3 regions of the Pseudomonas sp. GM24 genome follow, and region 1 is predicted to be linked to each of the others. Evidence: riboswitches for the same ligand, from Rfam matches in the RefSeq annotation. Region 1 holds a riboswitch; each other region holds the start of a gene.
What was found. Region 1 has a riboswitch for cobalamin ahead of PMI23_RS23595 (TonB-dependent receptor plug domain-containing protein). Riboswitches for the same ligand answer to the same signal wherever they lie in the genome.
Positions count from the first base shown of each region.

Region 1 (6,842 bases):
CAGCGGCCAGCAACGTGCCGTCGGCACTTTGCCGAATTTCCATTTCGGGGCTGGAGATGATGCCTTTGACGAGGCCCGGTTGGGTCTTGTAGCGGATGAAAATGGCGGGGGAGGCGTCGATGGGCAGGGAGACGTTGAGCATCTGCGTTAACTGTTGGGTGCCGGTCCCCGCAGCAAGCACGACAAGGTCGGCATCGATCGCGCCCGTTGTGGTTTCAACGCCGGTGACATCGGCGTTGCAGGTTGTGAAACCGGTCACGCGGGTTTGCGTGAGCAATTGCGCGCCCAGCGCCCGGGCGCCGGCAATCAGGGCGTGGGTGGTTTGCACGGCGTCGAGTGCGCCTTCTTCCGCGCGATACAACGCGCAGGGTGGGGGATTTTTCAGGTTGGGCTCGCGGGCAAGCACCTCGGCAGACGATAACAATGTCGCCGACGCCGGATACTCTGCTGATTCGTTGTACGACAAAGCCCCGGTCCAGCGAATCTGCAAATCCGGCAGCTCGGTTTCGAGTCGTCGGTATGCTTCTATGGCCATACCGCGCAACTGCGCAATCGGATCAGCGCCGGCGTGCGAGGCATTGATCCAGGCGAAAGAGTTTGCCGTGACGCCGCTCGCGATCTCGTCAGCCTCGATCAGCGTGACGTGCGCTCCTTTGCCAGACAGGTGATACGCGAGGGAGGCGCCGACGATGCCCGCACCGACCACCACAATTCGCCCACGTGCTTTATGATCCATTTCAACATTCCCTGTTGTCGATCGGCTGATCCTGCAGCAGGGAGACGCGGCGAGCAACCAGAAAAAAGCCCGGCCAAAGCCGGGCTCGTCCGCTGGCAACGGCTTAAGCAGGCATATCTCCGGCGGGCATTTGGAATGTCAGTCCGTGACGGATGCTCAGTCGCTATGGATCAAGGGTCAGATTACGACGCCGAATGCTGACTGACGTGTTTTGGCCCCGCTAACGCCCAGGCAATCAACCCGAACAACGGCACAAACACGATCAGCACGATCCACACACCTTTATTGCTCGCTTTCCCCTCGCTCTTGCGCACCCGATTGATGGCCCAGAGTTCAATCAGCAGAAGAACTGCCGCCAGTACGATCCACACGGTTTCGATTTGCATTGGCTACCTCCTGATGGTCTGTTCGTTAGGTGGCGTGGGGGGCGGCGGGTTCATTTATTTTTCTTCAGTGCGTTGAGCTGCCGCGCCAGTTGCAAGGCTACGCGGCCGCTGTTGAAAGTCGGAAGCAGGTGGGTGAAAGGGATTTCGATGATCCGGTTTTCGCGCACCGCGCGCAGTTGCGACAACACCGGGTCGTGGGTCAACAGATAGCGTTTGCGACGGGCGGGTGACCATTCGGCGTCGGCCAGCAGAATCACGTCCGGGTCGCTGGCCAGCAGGGTTTCGCTGTTGACGGTGACTCGATAGAGGTTGATGTCGGCAAAGACATTGCGTGCCCCGGCAGCGGCCAATAACGGGGTGACAAACCCCCGCCGACCTTCGCTGTCGAGGCCTTTGACTTCGTTGTCGAGATAGAACACCGACAGCGATTTACCCGCACCGGCCAGGGCTCGGGCACTGGCGAGGTCGGCGTCCATGGCCTCACTCAATTGCCGCGCCTGTGGCTGTTTGTGCAGCAGCCTGCCCAAGGTCAGCAAGTCATTGCGCACATGCGCGAAGTAATCCAGCGAATGCCCGTGGCAGGCCGACTCCAATAGATAAGAGCCGACGCCATTGCGCGCCAGACCCGAGCGTGAAGTCACACCGTCGCCGAATGCCGTGGCGAACCCGCCAATCACCAGATCAGGTTTCTGTGCGTAAAGCACTTCGCTGGCCGGGTATTGCCGCGCGATCACCGGCACACCGAAATACGCGGATGGCCGCTGACCGGCATCGGTGTCATCCAGATACGCCACGCCAACCAGCACTGGCCCGGCACCCAGCGCCAGGACGAGATCCGCCGCATGCTGATTGAGCGCGACGACGCGCGAAGGCGCAGCGGCGTTCCAGTCCTCGCCGCAATTACTGAAGCTGTCGGCGAGTGTCGGCATTGAACAGAGCAGGGCGCCAAGCGCTAACAGGATCGATTTCATCCCTGCGCCTTGACCAGCAAATCCGCGACCACTTCACCGCCCACCAGATGCCCCTCGACCAGCCGCTGCACCTCTTCATGGCTGTGCACGCCATACCAGCAACGTTCCGGGTACACCGTCACAATCGGCCCCAGATTGCACGGAAACTGGCAGTGCGTGCGCGTCAGGAGGACGCCGCCCGGCGTCTCGATGCGATCGTGCGCCAGCAAATGCCGGCGCAGGGTTTTCCATAACTGCAAGGCGCCGCGCTGGGTGCAGCGCGGGCCGGTGCAGAGGAACACATGGCGCGCATGCTCGGGCACATGCGACCAGTCCGGGTGCGTATCGACGCCGTCGACGGTTTTGATTTCACTCATCAGAAGCGGTACGTGTAGCGTACTTCGGAGGTGAACGGCCGGCCGAGGTTGTCGACGTTGCTCGAACGGCTGGTGACGTAGTCGCGGTCGAAGAGGTTTTCCACCAGCAGACTCACCCGGTGTTGGTGGGCGTTGTCGAGGTAGCGATAAGCGTCGGCGTCGACCACCGAATAATTGCCGTATTCGACTTGCTTCGAGCTTTTGATATCGCGGATGTAACGGATCGCACCGCCAACGCCCCACAGGCGATTTTCCGATTCATAACCCACCCGCGAACGGGCGAAGAAGCTCGGGATGTCGTTGATGGTTACACCGGTGCGCGACTCGGTGAGGTTGCGGGTCATGTCCGCTTGCAAACTCCACTGATCGTTGAGCGCCAGTTTCGCGTCCGCCTCGAAACCGCGCATCTGGATCGTGCCTTCACCGTTGACCCACTGAATGTCATCGAGGGTGATCAGGTCGTCGATCTTGCGTTTGAACAGGGTCACGCTGGCGCTGAATTCGCGATCCAGCAGCAGGCCCTTGTAGTCGACACCCAGCTCCGTATTGCGGCTTTTTTCCGGTTTCAGGTTGCGGTTGCCGATCTCGTCGCCCGGCTCGTTGACGAACAGTTGCTCGGCGTTCGGCAGTTTGTAGGCGCTGCCGTATTGACCGCGCACCGACCAGTTGTCGTTGAGGTCATACAGCGAAGTGAGCATACCAACTGTGGCACTGTCGCCGCCGTTCATGGCCTCGTGACGCACGCCAATACTCGGGTGCCAGTCGGGCAGGGCGTCGATCTGCGGGCGCAGTTGCGTGTAGAACGCATGGGCTTCGGCCTTATCGTTGTCGATGATCAGCACGTCGTCCTGGCCCTTGAACCACTGGTTTTCGCTGCCGAACACCAGCACATGGCCGCCGGGCAATTCAGCCTTGCCTTCGGCCTGCACACCCCAGTCGGTGAAGCCCCAATAGTCGTTGTGATTAATGACCTTGGTGCCGCCGCCATTGACGTTGTTGACCCGGGTGTAGCGCGTGTCCCAATCGTTGATATGGCCTTTGACGAAGTAGCTCAGGCGCTCGTTGAGGGTTTGCTCGAAGGTCGCCGTAGCGATTTGCTGCACGCGGTCGTTGGTGGTTTTGTGGTTGTCCACCGGGCGGGCGAAGTCGAGATTGGCGTCGGCGTATTGGTAGAACAGTTCCAGCCGCGCATCATCGCCAAATGACTGAATCGCCTTGCCGCCGAAGGTGGTGACTTCGTAGGCACGGTTCTTCCCAGAATCGTTTTTCATGTCGCGGTTGCGATACGGCTGATAGCCGTCGGAGACGTTGTGACTGACGTACGCCAGCAAACCCAGGTCGCCGAATCCGTTAGTGAAGATATTCTCGACCCGCGCATCCTCGGTGGTACCGCCAAAGCTGTCCACGCCCAGATTCACTTCGCCGACGGCTTTGCGCGATTGCGGGCTGCGGGTGACGATGTTGATCACGCCAGACACAGCCTGAGTACCGAACAACAGGCTTTGCCCGCCCTTGAGCACTTCGATGCGCTCGATCGCGTTGGCCGGCAGGGTATCGAGATAGAGGCCGCCGTACAGGCGATTGTTCAGGCGCACGCCGTCGAGCAGGATCAGCGTATCGTCGTTGCGCCCACCGAGCAGCGAATAAGTGCCGTAGTCGAAGGGACCGTTTTTCGGCGCCACGTACAGGCCGGGAATGAACATCTGCATGACGCGGCTGACATCGGCACTGGGGCCGGCGCGCTCGATCTGTTCGCGGCTGACGATCTCGACCTTGCTGCCGAACTTCGCCATGTCGGCGACCGTGGTCGACTCCACCGACGGTGCGGAAACGATTTGCTGATTGAGTTGCAGTGGCGCGTCATCCGCCAGCAACAGAGGACTGCAAAGGCAGCCGAACAAGAGGCTTGGAGCCGAGGTGTAGAAAGGTCGAATCATTGTCTTCTCGAAAAGGATCTTCGCAGAAGAGCATGCAAGAGAAGGCATCGCGCACAGCCAATACCGGCCCATGCCCGCCCACCGCAGGATTTTGCCAAACAGCAATTCAGGCCGGTCTCCGGGCTCGCGCGTATCGAGGCTTTCACCTTCCCATGGCCGTCTAACCACAGTGGTGTATCGAAAGCATCACGCGCATACCGTTGCGGGGGCAGCACCGGACTTGTTCGAAAAGAACGTACCGGTTTCCCGTTTCACCCCATGCACGGCGGCATGGGACACCTGAAACTGGGCGGCATCTGAACATTCGAATGACCGTTCGTCAACTTGCCGATACAGGTACTCGACTCGCGAATTACCAACTTTGGAAATAACTACTAAGGTCTATAGCGGTAATCACAACGCAATATCGCGCGGCGTCGACAGGCGTGAGGGATTCGCCACGTACGCTGAACAGGGAGGTTCTCATGCACGGTGCCAGCGGCCATCCTCACGGTGGGCACGCCCCGCATTTCATTCGCAGCGCTTTACTGGTCGCCATGGCCAACACCCTGATGCTCGCAGACGCTCAAGCTGCGTGCGGGCCTTTGGCGGCGGGTGCCTACAACGTCTCGCAAACCTGTTTGCCGGCGGCCGGCGTCGATGCGTCGATCAGCACGCAGTCGGGCACTACCATTACCACTACGGCGGGTTCCTCGTTGAACAGTCGTGGCAACAATGCCAACACCACGCTGACACTCACTGGCACTACGGTAAACAGCACACCCCCAACGGCCGCCAACGCAGTGTTTGCCAATGTCATCGGCGCGACCGGCAACGCCAGCCTCAGCGTCAATGGCGGGACCAACACGGTGAATGTCGGCGGCAGTGGCCTGGACGCGCTGGCGATCACCAATGCCAGCGCTGGCTCGTCGACGTTTTCGGTGAGTGCCGGCACCACGCTGAACATCCTCAATACCGTGGTCGGCAATGAACACGATGGCATCGACATCAACGCCAGCGGCGGCGGGGCGATCAACCTGAATCATCAGGGCAATGGCCAGATCACGTTGCTCGGCGGCAACGGCGTCTGGACCAAAGCCACGGGCAGTGGCGAGACCAACGTCAACGTCGGCAGTGGCGTGAGTATTCTGGTCAACAACGATGATGCACTCTCGGCCGGTCTTCCGATCATTGACGACACTTTGCCGACTGCCGGCATTGGTAACCACGCCGGCGTGCATACCCGTGCAGTCAATGGCAACACCACACTGATCAACGCGGCGAATGTGCAAAGCATCGGCATGAACGCCTTTGGCTTGTTCACCGAGGGCGGCACAGGCAATACCCGCCTGACCAACAGCGGCAACCTGAGTACCAGCGGCCTCAACGGTTTCGGCATTCGTTCGTTTTCCAGCGTTGGCAGCATCGCCATCGTCAACGACGGCGCCATCACCACCACGGGTGGCGGCGCCCACGGTATCTATGCCAATGACAATGTCGGCGGCAGCGGTTCGATCAGCATCGAGAACAATGCTGCCATCAACGTCGGCAGCACGGCCAATACCGCCGGTTCGCGGGCGATCTACGTGATCAAGCGCGGTACCGGTGATGTCGCGATCACGGGTAGCGGCAATATCAAAGTCCTCGGCGACATCAACACCACCCGGGCCTACGCGATCATTGTCAGCGCCGAAAACAACAATGTGCTGATTGATTACTCGGGCGATCTGTTCGCCAGCGGGTTTGGCGCGGGCGGTATACGGGTCGATTCGACCGGCGGCAATGTTCAGGTCAACTACCGTGGCGATCGCATCGAAACCCTGCACAGCAACGCCAACGGCATCTATGCCTCGACGCAGTCGCCGACGGGCACGGTCAACGTCAATTCCGGCGGCACGATCATCACCCACTCGAACGCTGGCTCGGGCGACGGCACGGGCATTGGTGCTTTTGGTATCCAGGCGCTGACGCTGGGCGGCGACGTGGGTGTCGTGTTCAACGGCCCGCTGATCGACGTCAACGGTCAGGGCGCGGCGATTCTGGCCGGCAATGCCTTCAACTCAGGCAGTGGGCTGGGCACATTGAGTGTCAGTAACAGCGGGGAGTTGATCGCGCGGGGCAATCAACAACGCGGTATCCGAACGTTGTCGGTCACTGGCGCGCAAAGTGTGGTCAACAGCGGCGCGATCCAGACCTTCGGTGCCAGCGACAGTCAGGGCATTCTCGCCCAGGCCTCGGGCGCCGCGAATTTGACCGTCAGCAACAGCGGCGCGATCACTACTCGAGGCGTTGGCTCGTCGGCCATAGACGCCTTGACCGAGGGCGGCAGCGTCAATGTCAGTAACAGCGCCACGCTTCAGGGTGGGTGGGCCGATAGCAGCGGCATCGCCCTTGGCGGTGCGAGCCAGACGTTGACCAACTCGGGTGCGATCACTGCGCTTAGCGATGTCGCCGTACGCGCCGATGCGACCACACCG
Region 1 is NZ_AKJR01000218.1:19,968-26,809, forward strand. It holds gene PMI23_RS23575 (NAD(P)/FAD-dependent oxidoreductase) at 1-736, opposite strand, end outside; gene PMI23_RS23580 (PLD nuclease N-terminal domain-containing protein) at 919-1,122, opposite strand; gene PMI23_RS23585 (ABC transporter substrate-binding protein) at 1,173-2,093, opposite strand; gene PMI23_RS23590 ((2Fe-2S) ferredoxin domain-containing protein) at 2,090-2,449, opposite strand; gene PMI23_RS23595 (TonB-dependent receptor plug domain-containing protein) at 2,449-4,386, opposite strand; cobalamin riboswitch at 4,479-4,684, opposite strand; gene PMI23_RS23600 (autotransporter outer membrane beta-barrel domain-containing protein) at 4,851-6,842, shown strand, end outside.

Region 2 (6,842 bases), on a different contig from region 1:
ATCGCGAGCAGGCTCACTCCTACAGGGGTTGTGTATGTATTTTCAGAAACGGGAATTCTCATGGCATCGCCGAAAAGCTGTTGCTACTGTGCCCAGCCGCATCCTAGGTATTTGCCGCTACATGAGTGATCAACCCGTTATCCAAACCGTGTCCGACGCAGACATTCCCGAGGTGCTGGATTTTGTTCTAAGCGCCCGTGCCGAGCTTTTTCCCAAGCTCAGCGCGACCGGCATGCCCGACGATCTGGCGCGTTTTGCCGAGGCTTATCTGCGTGGGGCAGGACGCTTTCTGATCGCTCGTCACGAAGGGCAGATTGTCGCCTCAATCGGCTATCTCGCTTACGACCGACGCTTCCCGCACTTGCTCTATCCGGACCTTAAAGTGGTGGAAATCGTCCGTCTGTTTGTCCTGCCATCACAGCGCCGCTCAGGCCTGGCCGGTGCGCTGTATCGATCACTCAAAGACCTGGCACTCGCCGACGGAGTTGAAGTGATCTACCTGCATACTCATCCATTTCTGCCGGGCGCCATCGCGTTCTGGCAGCGCCAAGGCTTCGAGATTATCGATGTCGACGCTGACCCGGTCTGGCAAACAACCCACATGCACAATCTCATGAGTGAAACCGGAGAATCTGCGCCCCATCGAACGGGTCCGTCAGGTAATGCGCCCTGACCCCGAAAGTGTCCTGTAACCGCTGCGGTGTCAGCACTTCCAGCGGCGCGCCCAACGCCACCAGCCGCCCGCGCTCCAGCACCGCCAGACGATCACACTTCAACGCCTGATTAAGATCATGCAGCGCGATCAACGTGGTCACCGGCAACGCCTGCACCACGTTGAGAATGGTCAGTTGATGCTGAATGTCGAGGTGGTTGGCCGGCTCGTCCAGCAACAGAATCTGCGGTCGCTGCGCCAGGGCGCGAGCGATATGCACTCGCTGCCGCTCACCACCCGACAGGCTGCGCCAGAGACGCGTGCGCAGGTGCGTCGCGTCAACGTCGGTGAGCGCCTGCTCGACGATGGCATCGTCCGCCGCCGACCACGGTTGCAGTGCCGACAACCACGGCGTGCGCCCCAACGCTACGGCATCGAACACGCGAATGCCGTCGTCGGTGTCGGCCTGTTGTTCGACCACCGCCAGCTTCTGCGCAATGCTGCGCCGGGCCATTTTGCCCAAGCGCTGACCTTCGAGCAGCACCTCGCCGGCGCTCGGTTCACGCAGCCCGGCCAGCAACTTCAACACGGTGGATTTGCCCGAGCCATTTGGCCCGACGATACCCAAGGTTTCGCCGCGCCGGACGTCAAGGCTGACACCGTTGAGCAACTCGGCGCCGCGTACCTTGAAGCTCAGACCAGAACAACTCAGAACACTGTTCATCGCGCGGACCTGCGGCCAACCAGAATCAAGGCGAACACCGGCGCACCGACCAGCGCGGTAATCACCCCGACCGGAATCACCTGACCCTTGATCAGCGTGCGCGACAGCACATCAGCAGCAATCAAAAACACCGCACCGCCCAAGGCACTGGCCGGCAGCAATCGCGCATGACCCGTACCGAGCAACAGCCGCGCGGCGTGGGGAATCACCAGCCCGACAAAGCCGATTGAACCGACAATCGACACCATCACCGCCGTCACCAGCGCCGCACAACCAATCAGCAAAATCTGCACCCGTCGCACCGGAATACCGAGGGATGCCGCCGAATCCGCGCCAAAGGTAAACGCATCCAGCGCCCGCCGATGCCACAGGCACACGACCAGTCCCAGCAAGGCAACCGGCACTGCCAGCCATACCGATGGCCAGCGCACGCCACCGAGATTGCCCAGCAGCCAGAACATGATGCCGCGCGCCTGTTCGGAGCTGGCCGAACGAGTAATCAGAAACGCCGTCAGGGCATTGAATAACTGCGAACCGGCGATCCCGGCAAGAATGATCTGCCCGGTGCCGCTGGCCGAACCGCTGACTCGCGCCAGCAGAATCACCAGCACGAACGCCGTGACCGCGCCGGCGAATGCACCGACTGACAATGAGATCATCCCCGCGCCAACGCCAAGCAGCGCGACCATCACCGCCCCGGTCGAGGCGCCGGCAGAAATCCCCAGCAAGTAGGGATCGGCCAACGGATTACGCAGCAGCGACTGCAAAATCACCCCGCACGTCGCCAGACCGGCACCGCACGCGGCCGCGACCAGTGCGCGGGTCAGGCGATAGTTCCAGACGATGCCTTCATCGATCGGGTCGAGCGCGTAACCGGCGTTCCACAACTTGTTCGCCAGCACTTGCACGACCACACCCGGTTCAATCGAGGTTTCACCGATGGCCACGCCCGCAACCACTGCAATCAACAGCGTCGCCAGGGCCAGCAACGTACGGATCAGGCTGGCACTCATCGCGACAGGTCATAGCCGTTGATGGCCGTGGCCAGTTGCTCGATGCCGTCGAACATGCGCAGGCTCGCCTGCATGGCCATGGCGTCGAGAATGATGATGCGGTTGTGTTTCACCGCGTCCATGTTGCGTGTCACCGGGTCGCTGCGCAGGAAGGCGAGTTTCTTTTCATAGTCGTCAGCGGGGAAGCGCCGACGGTCCATGCGCGCGATGACGAGGAAGGTCGGATTGGCTTTGGCGATGGTTTCCCAGCCGACCGTTGGCCACTCTTCATCGGACGCCACCACGTTGCGCACGCCGAGGGTGCTGAGCATGAAATCGGGAATGCCTTTGTGTCCGGCCACGAAGGGCTCGATGTCCATTTGTGCACTGGAGAACCACACCAGCGCGCTGGCATCCTTCAGTTGTTTACCTTGGGCGGTGGCAATCGACTTGGCGAGGCTGGCCTTGAGTTGATCATTGAGTTGCTGGCCACGATCCTGGACATCGAAGATTTGCGCCAGTTGGCTCACGCTCTTGTAAATCGTGTCGATACGAAACGGTGCGAGCCGCGTGCCGTCGGCGCCGACGAGGTTGTCCTTGGCTTCGCAATCGGAGGGCAGCAGGTAGGTCGGAATCTTCAAGTCATGAAATTGCTCACGGGTGCCGACCGCGCCTTGCGGGCCGACCATCCATTCCAGCTCCACGGCGACCAGTTCCGGGCGCTTGCCGATGACCGCTTCAAAACTCGGTTCGTTATCGGCCAGACGCTCGATCTTGTCGTCCTGCGGCTTGTACTTGGCCAGCACATTGTTGAACCACAGTGAGGTGCCGACGACTTTATCGCCCAGGCCCATGGCGTAGAGCATTTCCGTGCCGGCCTGGCCGATGGTCACGGTGCGCGTCGGTGCGTGTTGGAAGGTGAGGGTGCTGCCGCAGTTCTCGACCGTCAGCGGATACACCGTCGGGGCCGCCTGCGCCAAGGCGCCAAGGGTCAGGCCGGTGATGAGGGTGGCGATACGGGGCAGCAGCATGGGGCAGTCTCCGAAGGAACCGTACGGGGAGCGGGAAAGTACGGTCTGGAAACACACCATCGAACGCGGTCAGGAAAACAGCGCAAGGCCGGGCATCAAACGAAGACGCGCGCGGCACGATGTCCTTCCCGGACACCCCGCCGGTTAGTAATCACTGTGCCGGCAGGTCTCCTGACTGATGCGTCATCGCCTTGGCTCCGGCCTTCCCGGGGTTCACCCAGTGGCAGTCGTGGAGCAGGCTCGGCACCTACAGTTGCGGGGGCAGTTCCGATCAATGCTGTGCAAGCACCTCGGATTCCCTATTAGTCCCGTTCGGGAACCAGCGGCGGCATGGTAGTCGATCAAGCCGCTGAAGGGGAGACGAATCTGTCGTGGCGAGGATTAGTGCTGGCTCATCAAACCGTGCAAGACGCCTAAACGCAGGCCCGGTTCGGAGGGCAGCATTTGGGCGATGCCGAACACCTTGAACGCCGCCAGCATCAGCACCAGACCGCCGGGCAGAATGCTCTGGCGGTGGGGTTGCAGGCCGGCGAGCTTGAGCTGTTGCACGTTGTTCACTTTCAGCAGAAGTAACGACAGGCGCAGCAGACCGCCGTAGGTGATGCCGTCCTGGCCGAAGTCGTTGAGGCGATTGGCCTTGAGCACTTTGGCCAGCATGCGTGCGGTGCCGGAGGAGCCAATGGTTTGCTGCCAGCCCTGCGCACGATAGCGCCGGGCAACTTTTTCAAACTGCAGGATGGCGAAGCGTTCGGCCGCCTGTAGCGCGCCGGCAGACACATCGCCGCCGCGAAAGAAGCGCGTGCTCAAGGTGCCGCTGCCGATGGCGATGCTTTCGGTTAACAAGGGTTGTGAGCCCTGGCCGAGGATCAGCTCGGTGGAGCCTCCGCCGATGTCGACCACCAGGCGCAGGTCGTCGGCGCTGGGCAAGGCGTGAGTTACGCCGGCGTAGACCAGCCGCGCCTCTTCATGGCCGCAAATGACGTCGATGGGAAAGCCCAGATGCCGCTCAGCACTGGCCAGAAACAGCTGCGCGTTATCCGCTTCACGCACCGCACTGGTCGCCACCGCACGCACCCGGCCGGCCTCGAAACCGCGCAGTTTCTTGCCGAACCGCGCCAATGCCTGCCAGCCGCGATCCAGTGCCAGTGCATCCAGCGCACCGCCATCAAAGCCTTCGGCAAGCCGCACCGGTTCACGCAGGGTTTTCACTTCCTGAATCTGCAGGCCCTTTCGACTGCGCACCGACTGGCCGATCATCAGGCGAAAGGCGTTCGAACCCAGGTCGATGGCGGCAAACAGCGAGGCGTCGTCTTTCATGGGAATCCTTGCAGAGCATCCGTCGCGAGGCTCAAGACGGTTTGCGAGGATTCTGCCGTGATCTTGATGACATCCTGATGACGGGGCAGGGGCGGTTCAATGAATTTGCGGCTGTCATGACACTGTCATTATCCGGCTTCTATGCTGAGGCCAATACATCGCGTGTTCTTAAAGTTTTTGCTGCCGAATTTGGCAGCTTTTTTTTGCCTGCGATTTGGCTGTTGATCGTTCCCACGCTCCGCGTGGGAATGCCTCTAGGGACGCTTTGCGTCCAGTGACGCGGAGCGTCACGGGCTGCATTCCCACGCAGAGCGTGGGAACGATCAGGGGCAGGGGGCTACTCAGCAGGCTTGCGGGGTTTCGCCCCGGGCCAGACGCGCATTGATGTCTTCGATCACCTCGGGCAATTCGGCGATGGTGTCGATCAGGTAATGCGGACGTGAAGGCGCGAACATCTTGCCGATCCGCGCTCGTTCTTCCGCCAGTCGATCCGACGGCAACGCCTTGTATTGCTCATAAGTCAGTCCCAACGCATTCCCCGAGCAGGTCAGCGCCACCGTCCACATACCGGCGGCGCGCCCTTCGAGAATCCCCGGCCAGGTGTCATCGACCTTGACGCAGGCCGCCACGTCATCGATGCCCAAGGCAATTACGTTAGCCAAGGCCTGCGCCGGATATGGCCGGCCATTCGGCACCTCATCGGTGGCGACGACATGGTCAGCGACGTAGCCATTTTCCCGCGCCAGTTCGACAACCTTGGCCATCACCACCGCCGGATATCCTGAGCACGAACCAATCTTCAACCCCTTGTCGCGCAACGTCGCAATCGCCTCAAGGGCGCCCGGTATCAACGCAGAATGCAGGGCGATTTTCTCGATTTGCAACGGCATGAAGCGCTCGTAGATCGCCGTCACATCGTCGTCACTCGGCAAGCGATCAAACGCTGCACGATAACGCTCGGCAATCTGCGGCAGGTTGCACAGCGTGCGGATGTGATCCCACTTGCCCATGCCCATCGGCCCGCGCGCTTCTTCCAGCGACACCGCGACGCCGAACTCGGCAAAGGCTTCGACAAAAATCTGCGTCGGCGCAAACGAGCCGAAATCGACAACGGTGCCGGCCCAGTCGAGGATCGCGGCTTGCAGGTGAGTCGGTTGTTGGTACTGCATGGTCAATCTCCGTTTTCAGGTAAGCGTGGGCCGTCCCTCGGTAATGAGGTAGGCGGTCAAGGGGCAGTGCTGATCAGGTCAGCGGTGGGTTCGCATCAAACAGTTCGGCAATTACTGGCCGGTTCCTGCGGATGCCGAGGCAGCACAGGTGGTATTCGATAAAGAACGGGTGGTCGACAAACGTAATGGGCTTGGTACCTGGGGTTTCGGCGTACTCGACCGCCGAGACAAACCCGATGCCGATGCCCTTGACGATGGCGTGGACGATGGCTTCGCGGCTGTTGAGTTGCATGACGCAATCGAGCTCGATATCGAGGCGTTTGCAGCTTTCTTCCACCAGTTGCCGGGTGCGCGCGCTGGATTCGCGCATCACCCATTTTTCGCCGCTGATCTCACTGACGTGAACCTGCGCCTGACGGACCCACGGATGGTCATCGCGGACCACGGCGATGATCGGATAACGGTGGTACAGCCGCGTGTGGAAGCGCTCGTCGAATTCCGATAAAGCCAGAATCGCCACGTCGATATCGAGGTTGAACAACCGCGCCAGAGTGTCCTTTTCCGAAGAAAACGACGTTTCCAGTTCGATATCCGGGTGGCGCTGCATCAGCTCATACGTCAGGTTCATCGCAATCGGCGGTGACACCGCGCCGAGGCGCAACATGCCGGTCTTGCGCTGCTTGAAGCTCTGCAACAGTTGCACGGCTTCATCCTCCTGACCGAACAGGCCCTGAGTGATCGCATAGAGCTTGTGCCCGGCGGCGCTCATTTCGATGTAGCGGCCGCGCCGGTGGAACAGCTCCACCGAGAAGGTGTTTTCCAGCGCGTTGACCTGCTCGCTGACGGTCGGCTGGCCGACGCTGAGGTACTCCGCAGCGAGGGTAAAGCTGCCGGTTTTGGCCACCGCATGAAACGAACGCAACCACTTGTGATACTGGTACATGCAAGCCCCATCAG
Region 2 is NZ_AKJR01000137.1:7,240-14,081, reverse strand. It holds gene PMI23_RS16875 (GNAT family N-acetyltransferase) at 122-673, shown strand; gene PMI23_RS16870 (ABC transporter ATP-binding protein) at 612-1,376, opposite strand; gene PMI23_RS16865 (FecCD family ABC transporter permease) at 1,373-2,377, opposite strand; gene PMI23_RS16860 (ABC transporter substrate-binding protein) at 2,386-3,399, opposite strand; cobalamin riboswitch at 3,544-3,738, opposite strand; gene PMI23_RS16855 (Ppx/GppA family phosphatase) at 3,781-4,716, opposite strand; gene PMI23_RS16850 (hypothetical protein) at 4,725-4,994, shown strand; gene phnX (phosphonoacetaldehyde hydrolase) at 5,058-5,885, opposite strand; gene PMI23_RS16840 (LysR substrate-binding domain-containing protein) at 5,959-6,828, opposite strand; gene PMI23_RS16835 (MFS transporter) at 6,839-6,842, opposite strand, start outside.
Region 2: linked by a shared signal. The riboswitch ahead of PMI23_RS16860 (ABC transporter substrate-binding protein) and the one ahead of PMI23_RS23595 (TonB-dependent receptor plug domain-containing protein) in region 1 are both predicted to bind cobalamin.

Region 3 (6,842 bases), on a different contig from region 1:
TTGCGCGCGTCGCGTCGCGGTCTGCACCTGACCGATGAAGTCGGGCATTTTATTTTGACGCGCGGCACCCGCAGCATGAGTGCGCTGTTCGACTTGCTTGAGCAGCTCGATCAGGCCTCGTTGCAGGCTCAACGCAAGCTGACCATTCCCTTCCTGAAAGAAACCCTAGGCTGGTAACGGCGCGGCTTTCAGCGTGTTTCGGCATAATTCAGGCGCCAGAAAATCCGCTTTCCTGCAAGCTGTGCAGGCCGCGTCTCGGTTCAAATGGGCTTAAGCGCTTAGATGTAAACGAGAAACCGAGAAGTCACAAAAAGATCGATTGAATTTGCAAATGAGGCTGATAGCGGGCATAGTCTCGGCTTCTTTACAACTATCAGCCACGGTCGTGCCCATGCTAAAGCGCTTCGCACCCCTCGTGCCTCTCGCACTCGTCACCCTGTTGTACGGTTGCGCTGCTCATTCTCCAGTTCAAGAGCAGCCTCAACAGGTTAAAAATTCTGCCACGGCCCAATCTTCCGTTATTTATCAGGAAGAGCTGGACACCGAAAAAGAACTCAACGAATTCAATGGCAAGAAGCCTTATCAGCTTCCTGTTCTGGCCGACAGCATCCTCGAACGCGGCATGTCCCTGATCGGTACCCGTTACCGTTTCGGCGGTACCTCTGAAGCCGGTTTCGATTGCAGCGGTTTCATCGGCTACCTGTTCCGCGAAGAAGCCGGCATGAACCTGCCACGCTCGACCCGCGAAATGATCAACGTTGATGCGCCGCTGGTCTCGCGCAGCAACCTTGAGCCGGGCGATCTGCTGTTCTTCGCCACCAACGGTCGTCGCGGTCGTGTCAGTCACGCCGGGATCTACCTCGGTGACAACCAGTTCATCCACTCCAGCAGTCGTCGCAGCGGCGGTGTTCGCATCGACAGCCTGGGTGACAGCTACTGGAGCAAGACCTTCATCGAAGCGAAACGCGCTCTGGCCAACGCTCCAACTGTAGTCACTGCTCGCAAGTAATCCCTTGTTGTCGCTGCGTTCGCGGCGACAATCAGGCTTGCGGTAACGGAGTAGACTTAGACTTTACAAGGTGAAGTTAAAGTCTTACTTGAAGTTTGCCGCGTAGCCGCTAGAATCCTGTATCTATATTGATGGCAAACCGCCTGCGTGCTCACGCAGGCGGTTTTGTTTTCTGTCCATCGGCAGAAAAAGCCGCAGCCAGATCAGGATGTTCTGCTTATGACGATGTCGGCCCGCCTCACTTTGATCTTCTTCGCAGCGCTGCTCAGCGCCTGCGCCAGTCGCACACCGCCTCCTGCGCCGGTGGTTCGCGCACCGGTCGTGTTCGGCCCCTCCCAAGCTTTTTCGCCTGCTGCTGAAGACGTGCTGTTTCGCGCGCTCGGTCTGGTCGGCACGCCCTATCGTTGGGGCGGCAACACGCCGGATTCAGGGTTTGATTGCAGCGGGCTGATCGGTTTTGTCTACCGTGATGCGGCGGGCATCTCTTTGCCGCGTTCGACGCGTGAGCTGATCGTCATGCAGGCACCGAATGTCGGCAAAGAAGGCTTGCAGACTGGCGATCTGATCTTCTTCGCCACCAATGGCGGCTCGCAGGTCAGTCATGCGGGGATTTACGTCGGGGAAGGGCGCTTCGTGCATGCGCCGGCCACGGGCGGCACGGTGAAGCTGGACAGCCTGTCGAAGGCGTACTGGCAGAAAGCTTATCTGAGTGCCAAGCGGGTGTTGCAGCCGGAGCATCTGGCGCATAACCCGTAATTCAAGCAGCCCACAATCCCATGTAGGAGTGAGCCTGCTCGCGATAGCGGTCGTTCAGTCAATGATGATGTCGACTGATACGAAGTTATCGCGAGCAGGCTCACTCCTACAGTTGTTTGTGCATGGCGAAAATTATTTGCTGGCCGACACTCGCCACACCTTGTTGCCGACATCATCCGCCACCAGCAAGCCACCCTGCTGATCGATCACCACGCCCACCGGGCGACCGAGTGCATTCTCGTCCTTGTCGAGGAAACCGGTCAGCACATCCACCGGTTTGCCACTCGGCTTGCCACCGGTAAACGGCACGAAAATCACTTTGTAGCCACTGTGCGGTTTACGGTTCCATGAACCATGCTGGCCGATGAACGCGCCTTCCTTGAACTGCGCCGGCAGCGTGTTGCCCTCGGCGAAGCTCAGACCCAGTGAGGCGGTGTGCGGTCCGACTGCGTAATCCGGGGCGATGGCTTTGGCCACCAGGTCCGGATTTTGCGGCGACACACGCACATCGACGTGCTGGCCGTAGTAGCTGAACGGCCAGCCATAAAAACCACCGTCCTTCACGGAAGTGATGTAGTCCGGCACCAGATCACTGCCGATCTCGTCGCGTTCGTTGACCGCTGTCCACAGCGCGCCACTGACAGGCTCCCAGGCCAGGCCATTGGGGTTGCGGATGCCCGAGGCAAAGATGCGGTGATTGCCGGTCGCCCGATCGACTTCCCAGATCGCCGCGCGGCCTTCTTCTTTATCCAGACCATTTTCGCCGACATTACTGTTCGAGCCGACCGTGACGTACAGTTTGCTGCCGTCCTTGCTGGCGATGACGTTTTTGGTCCAGTGGTGATTCAGCGTGCCGCCGGGCAGATCGACGACCTTGATCGGCTGCGATTTGATCTCGGTCGCGCCGGGTTCGTAGTTGAAACGCAGCAGGCGATCGGTATCGGCGACGTACAGGTCATTGCCAACCAGGGTCATGCCGAACGGCGAGTTGAGGTTTTGCAGAAACACCGTGCGGGTCTCGGCGACGCCATCGTGATCGGCGTCACGCAGCAGGGTGATGCGGTTTGGGCTTGGCACGCCAGCGCCAGCCTTGCCCATGACCTTCTTCATCACCCAGCCGCGAATCCCGCTGCTGTCATCCGGTTTTGGTGGGGCATTGGTTTCCGCTACCAACACATCGCCATTGGGCAGCACATAGAGCCAGCGCGGATGATCGAGGCCTTCGGCGAATGCCGCGACCTGGGTGCCAGCCGCCGCTGTCGGTTTGCCGCCGTCGGGCCAGCCGATCGCCGGGGCGATATTCACCGTCGGGATCAGGGTCTTGTTCGGTTCGGGCAGCTTCGGTGACGGGCCGGTGCCGTCGGAGACTTGCAGGCTGGAGGTTTCACCGCAGGCGGCGAGTCCTCCGGCGAAGGCGATGACAAAAACGAGCTGGGGCTTGCGCATTGCTGATCTTCCCTATGAATGCATTCCTAATCATAGAGGAGGGCGCAAGCCCGATGGTTCAACTGCTCAACCGCGCGCTTCCTTGAACAGCACGGCGATGCCCGGGTGATAATTGCCGGCTTCGCTGCGTAACTTGCGGTAGGCGTAGGGGAAATACCAGGCGACCGCGCAAGTGTGTTCCTTTTGCAGGTCGTCGACCATGTCCTGCAGCTCTTCGGGGCTGGCGCTGTGCTGGGCTTTTTGCGGCGCGACAAACAGGCAGCCGAGCTTGAGGTCGCTGGCGTAGCTGATGCGTTTGGCGTCGTTGGTGATGTCCAGCAGGGCTTGGGTCAGATTGAGGTTGGTAACCTTTGGCCAGCGCTGGGTGGCCTGGATAAAGGCGCGGTCTTCGGCGCCGGCCAGAAACAGATCAGCGCGGGCATTGCGCTCGCCTTCTTCATTCTGCTTGCGCGTGGCAGTGTCGTTCAAAGTCACCAGCTCGGCCATCCAGGCCGCCGCCGAGAGCAATCCGAGATTGGCTTTCTCGTCATGCCAGTAAGGGGTGTCGCCGTCGCCGCGCACGGCGTTGTAACGGTCGATACAGTCAAACCAGCGTTCAAGCACCGGGCGCAGGAATTCCAGGCGCGGGTTGCTGATGATCATGCCTTGCATCGTCATCATCCTTTATTGTTGTAGTGGGCTTTTCGGGAAAAGCATGGCTCTTTGATATCATTTGTATCAGTGTGGCACAAGATTGGCGTCAGATAATTGATCGGCGGCAGTTATTCGCCCGATGACCGCCTCTTTAATTGACGCTCCACCCCCAACCCTCTAACCTTCGCGGCTTGTTTCAGGTGCTCTGTGACCTGCGTCGACAGAGTGAAACAGGGAAGCCGGTGAGGGTTGTCTTCGCACGAAGAACCACCACGATCCCGGCGCTGCCCCCGCAACGGTAAATGAGTGAAAACTGCGCCTTGAGCCACTGCCTCGAAAGAAGCGGGAAGGCGCGCAGTCAGGCGAAACGCCGCTCATGAGCCCGGAGACCGGCCTGATCCATCCAGCGGCATCACGGTGGGCGATGCCAGGCTTTTTGCCGTCTATTCTTGTGCCTGCCCGCCGTTATCCAGCCTCAACGGAGAGCTCCCCCCATGACCGATTCCCCCGAGCGCGACGAACGCCATCTGGCGCGTATGCAGCGCAAAAAAGCCGTGATCGACGAACGCATCGCCAACTCGCCTGACGAGTGCGGGCTGGTGCTGGTGCTGACCGGCAATGGCAAAGGCAAAAGCAGCTCGGCGTTCGGCATGCTCGCCCGCGCCATGGGCCACGGCATGCAGTGCGGCGTGGTGCAGTTCATCAAGGGCCGCAACAGCACCGGCGAAGAGTTGTTTTTCCGCCGCTTCCCTGAGCAAGTGCGCTTTCATGTGATGGGCGAGGGCTTCACCTGGGAAACCCAGGATCGTCAGCGCGACATCGCCGCCGCCGAAGCCGCGTGGGCCGTGTCCCGCGAACTGCTGCGCGATCCGTCGATCGGTCTGGTGGTGCTCGACGAACTCAACATCGCCCTCAAACATGGTTACCTCGATCTCGATCAGGTGCTCAGCGATTTGCAGGCGCGTCCGCCGATGCAGCATGTGATCGTCACCGGTCGCGCGGCCAAGCCGGAAATGATCGAAATGGGCGACACTGTGACTGAAATGGGCATGCTCAAACACGCCTTCCAGGCTGGCATCAAAGCGCAGAAAGGCGTCGAACTTTGAATCAGCCACGTCACTGCCCGGCGGTGCTCATCGCCGCGCCGGCTTCCGGTCAGGGCAAGACCACCGTCACCGCCGCACTGGCCCGTTTGCATCGCAATCAGGGGCGCAAGGTGCGCGTGTTCAAATGCGGCCCGGACTTTCTCGATCCGATGATTCTCGAACGCGCCAGCGGTGCGCCGGTGTATCAACTGGACATGTGGATGGTCGGCGAGCAGGAAAGTCGTCGTCTGTTGTGGGAAGCCGCCAATGAGGCGGATCTGATTCTGATCGAAGGCGTGATGGGCCTGTTCGATGGCACGCCGTCCAGCGCCGATCTGGCGCGGCACTTCGGCGTGCCGGTGCTTGGCGTGATTGATGGGACGGCCATGGCGCAGACATTTGGTGCGCTGGCGCTGGGCCTGGCGAAGTATCAGCCGGATCTGCCGTTTGCCGGTGTCCTGGCTAATCGTGTCGGCACTTTGCGCCATGCGCAATTGCTCGAAGGCAGCCTCACGGAAGGTTTGCGTTGGTATGGCGCGTTGTCCCGTGAGACCGGTATCGAACTGCCGAGTCGTCATCTCGGCCTGGTGCAGGCCAGCGAACTGAATGACCTCGATGTGCGTCTCGATGCCGCCGCCGATGCATTGGCCAGCAGTTGCGAGGTAGCGCTGCCACCGGCCGTGGAATTCGCCGCGCCTGATGTGATCGCTGTAGAGCCGCTGCTGAAGAATGTGCGAGTCGCCGTTGCCCGTGATGAGGCGTTTGCCTTCACCTATGGCGCGAGTCTCGATCTGCTGCGGGCGATGGGCGCCGAGTTGAGTTTCTTCTCGCCGATCCGCGACACGCAATTGCCTGAGGCGGACAGCCTGTATTTGCCCGGTGGGTATCCGGAATTGCACCACGTTGCGTTGTCGCAGAACACCGCGATGCTGGAGGCGATTCGTGCGCATCACGCAGCGGGCAAACCGTTGCTCGCCGAATGTGGCGGGATGCTGTATTTGCTGGATTCTTTGACTGACGTTGAAGGCACTCGCGCTGAGTTGGTTGGGCTGCTGAAGGGCGACGCGGTGATGCAAAAACGTCTGGCTGCACTGGCGCTGCAAGCAGTGGATTTGCCGGAAGGATCGTTGCGTGGGCACACTTATCATCATTCGTTGACGACGACTGAGCTGACGCCGATTGCGCGTGGCTTGAGTCCGAATGGCGGTCGCGGCGCCGAGGCGGTTTATCGGGACGGGCGGATGACGGCCTCTTATGTGCACTTCTACTTCCCGTCGAGTCCCGCGGCTATCGCAGCATTGTTTGCACCCGACCTCCATGCCGCCATCGCTGGCAAGCCAGCTCCCACAGTGGGCGGTGAGCTTCCTGAAGAAATGCAATCCCCTGTGGGAGCTGGCTTGCCAGCGAAAGGGCCATGACAGACAACGCATTCTCCGAAGCCGACCGCCAAGCCGTCTATAAAGCCATCGCCGAACGTCGCGACATGCGCCACTTCACCGGCGGCACCGTCGAGCCGGAATTGCTGCGCCGACTACTGGAAGCCGCTCACCAGGCCCCAAGCGTCGGCCTCATGCAGCCGTGGCGCTTCATCCGCATCAGCGATAGAACCTTGCGCGGCCAGATCCAGAACCTCGTGGAAGAAGAACGCATCCGCACCGCAGAAGCCCTCGGCGAGCGCAGTGACGAGTTCATGAAACTCAAGGTCGAAGGCATCCATGACTGCGCCGAAGTGCTGGTCGCCGCGCTGATGGACGATCGCGAAAAACACATCTTCGGTCGCCGCACGCTGCCGGAAATGGACATGGCCTCGCTGTCCTGCGCGATTCAGAATCTGTGGCTGGCCTCGCGCGTCGAAGGTCTGGGCATGGGCTGGGTTTCGCTGTTCGAGCCGCAGGCACTGGCGGATTTGCTGA
Region 3 is NZ_AKJR01000089.1:18,321-25,162, reverse strand. It holds gene hda (DnaA regulatory inactivator Hda) at 1-177, shown strand, start outside; gene PMI23_RS12955 (C40 family peptidase) at 392-1,009, shown strand; gene PMI23_RS12950 (C40 family peptidase) at 1,229-1,765, shown strand; gene PMI23_RS12945 (PQQ-dependent sugar dehydrogenase) at 1,898-3,211, opposite strand; gene PMI23_RS12940 (hypothetical protein) at 3,278-3,862, opposite strand; cobalamin riboswitch at 4,026-4,256, shown strand; gene cobO (cob(I)yrinic acid a,c-diamide adenosyltransferase) at 4,339-4,950, shown strand; gene PMI23_RS12930 (cobyrinate a,c-diamide synthase) at 4,947-6,347, shown strand; gene bluB (5,6-dimethylbenzimidazole synthase) at 6,344-6,842, shown strand, end outside.
Region 3: linked by a shared signal. The riboswitch ahead of cobO (cob(I)yrinic acid a,c-diamide adenosyltransferase) and the one ahead of PMI23_RS23595 (TonB-dependent receptor plug domain-containing protein) in region 1 are both predicted to bind cobalamin.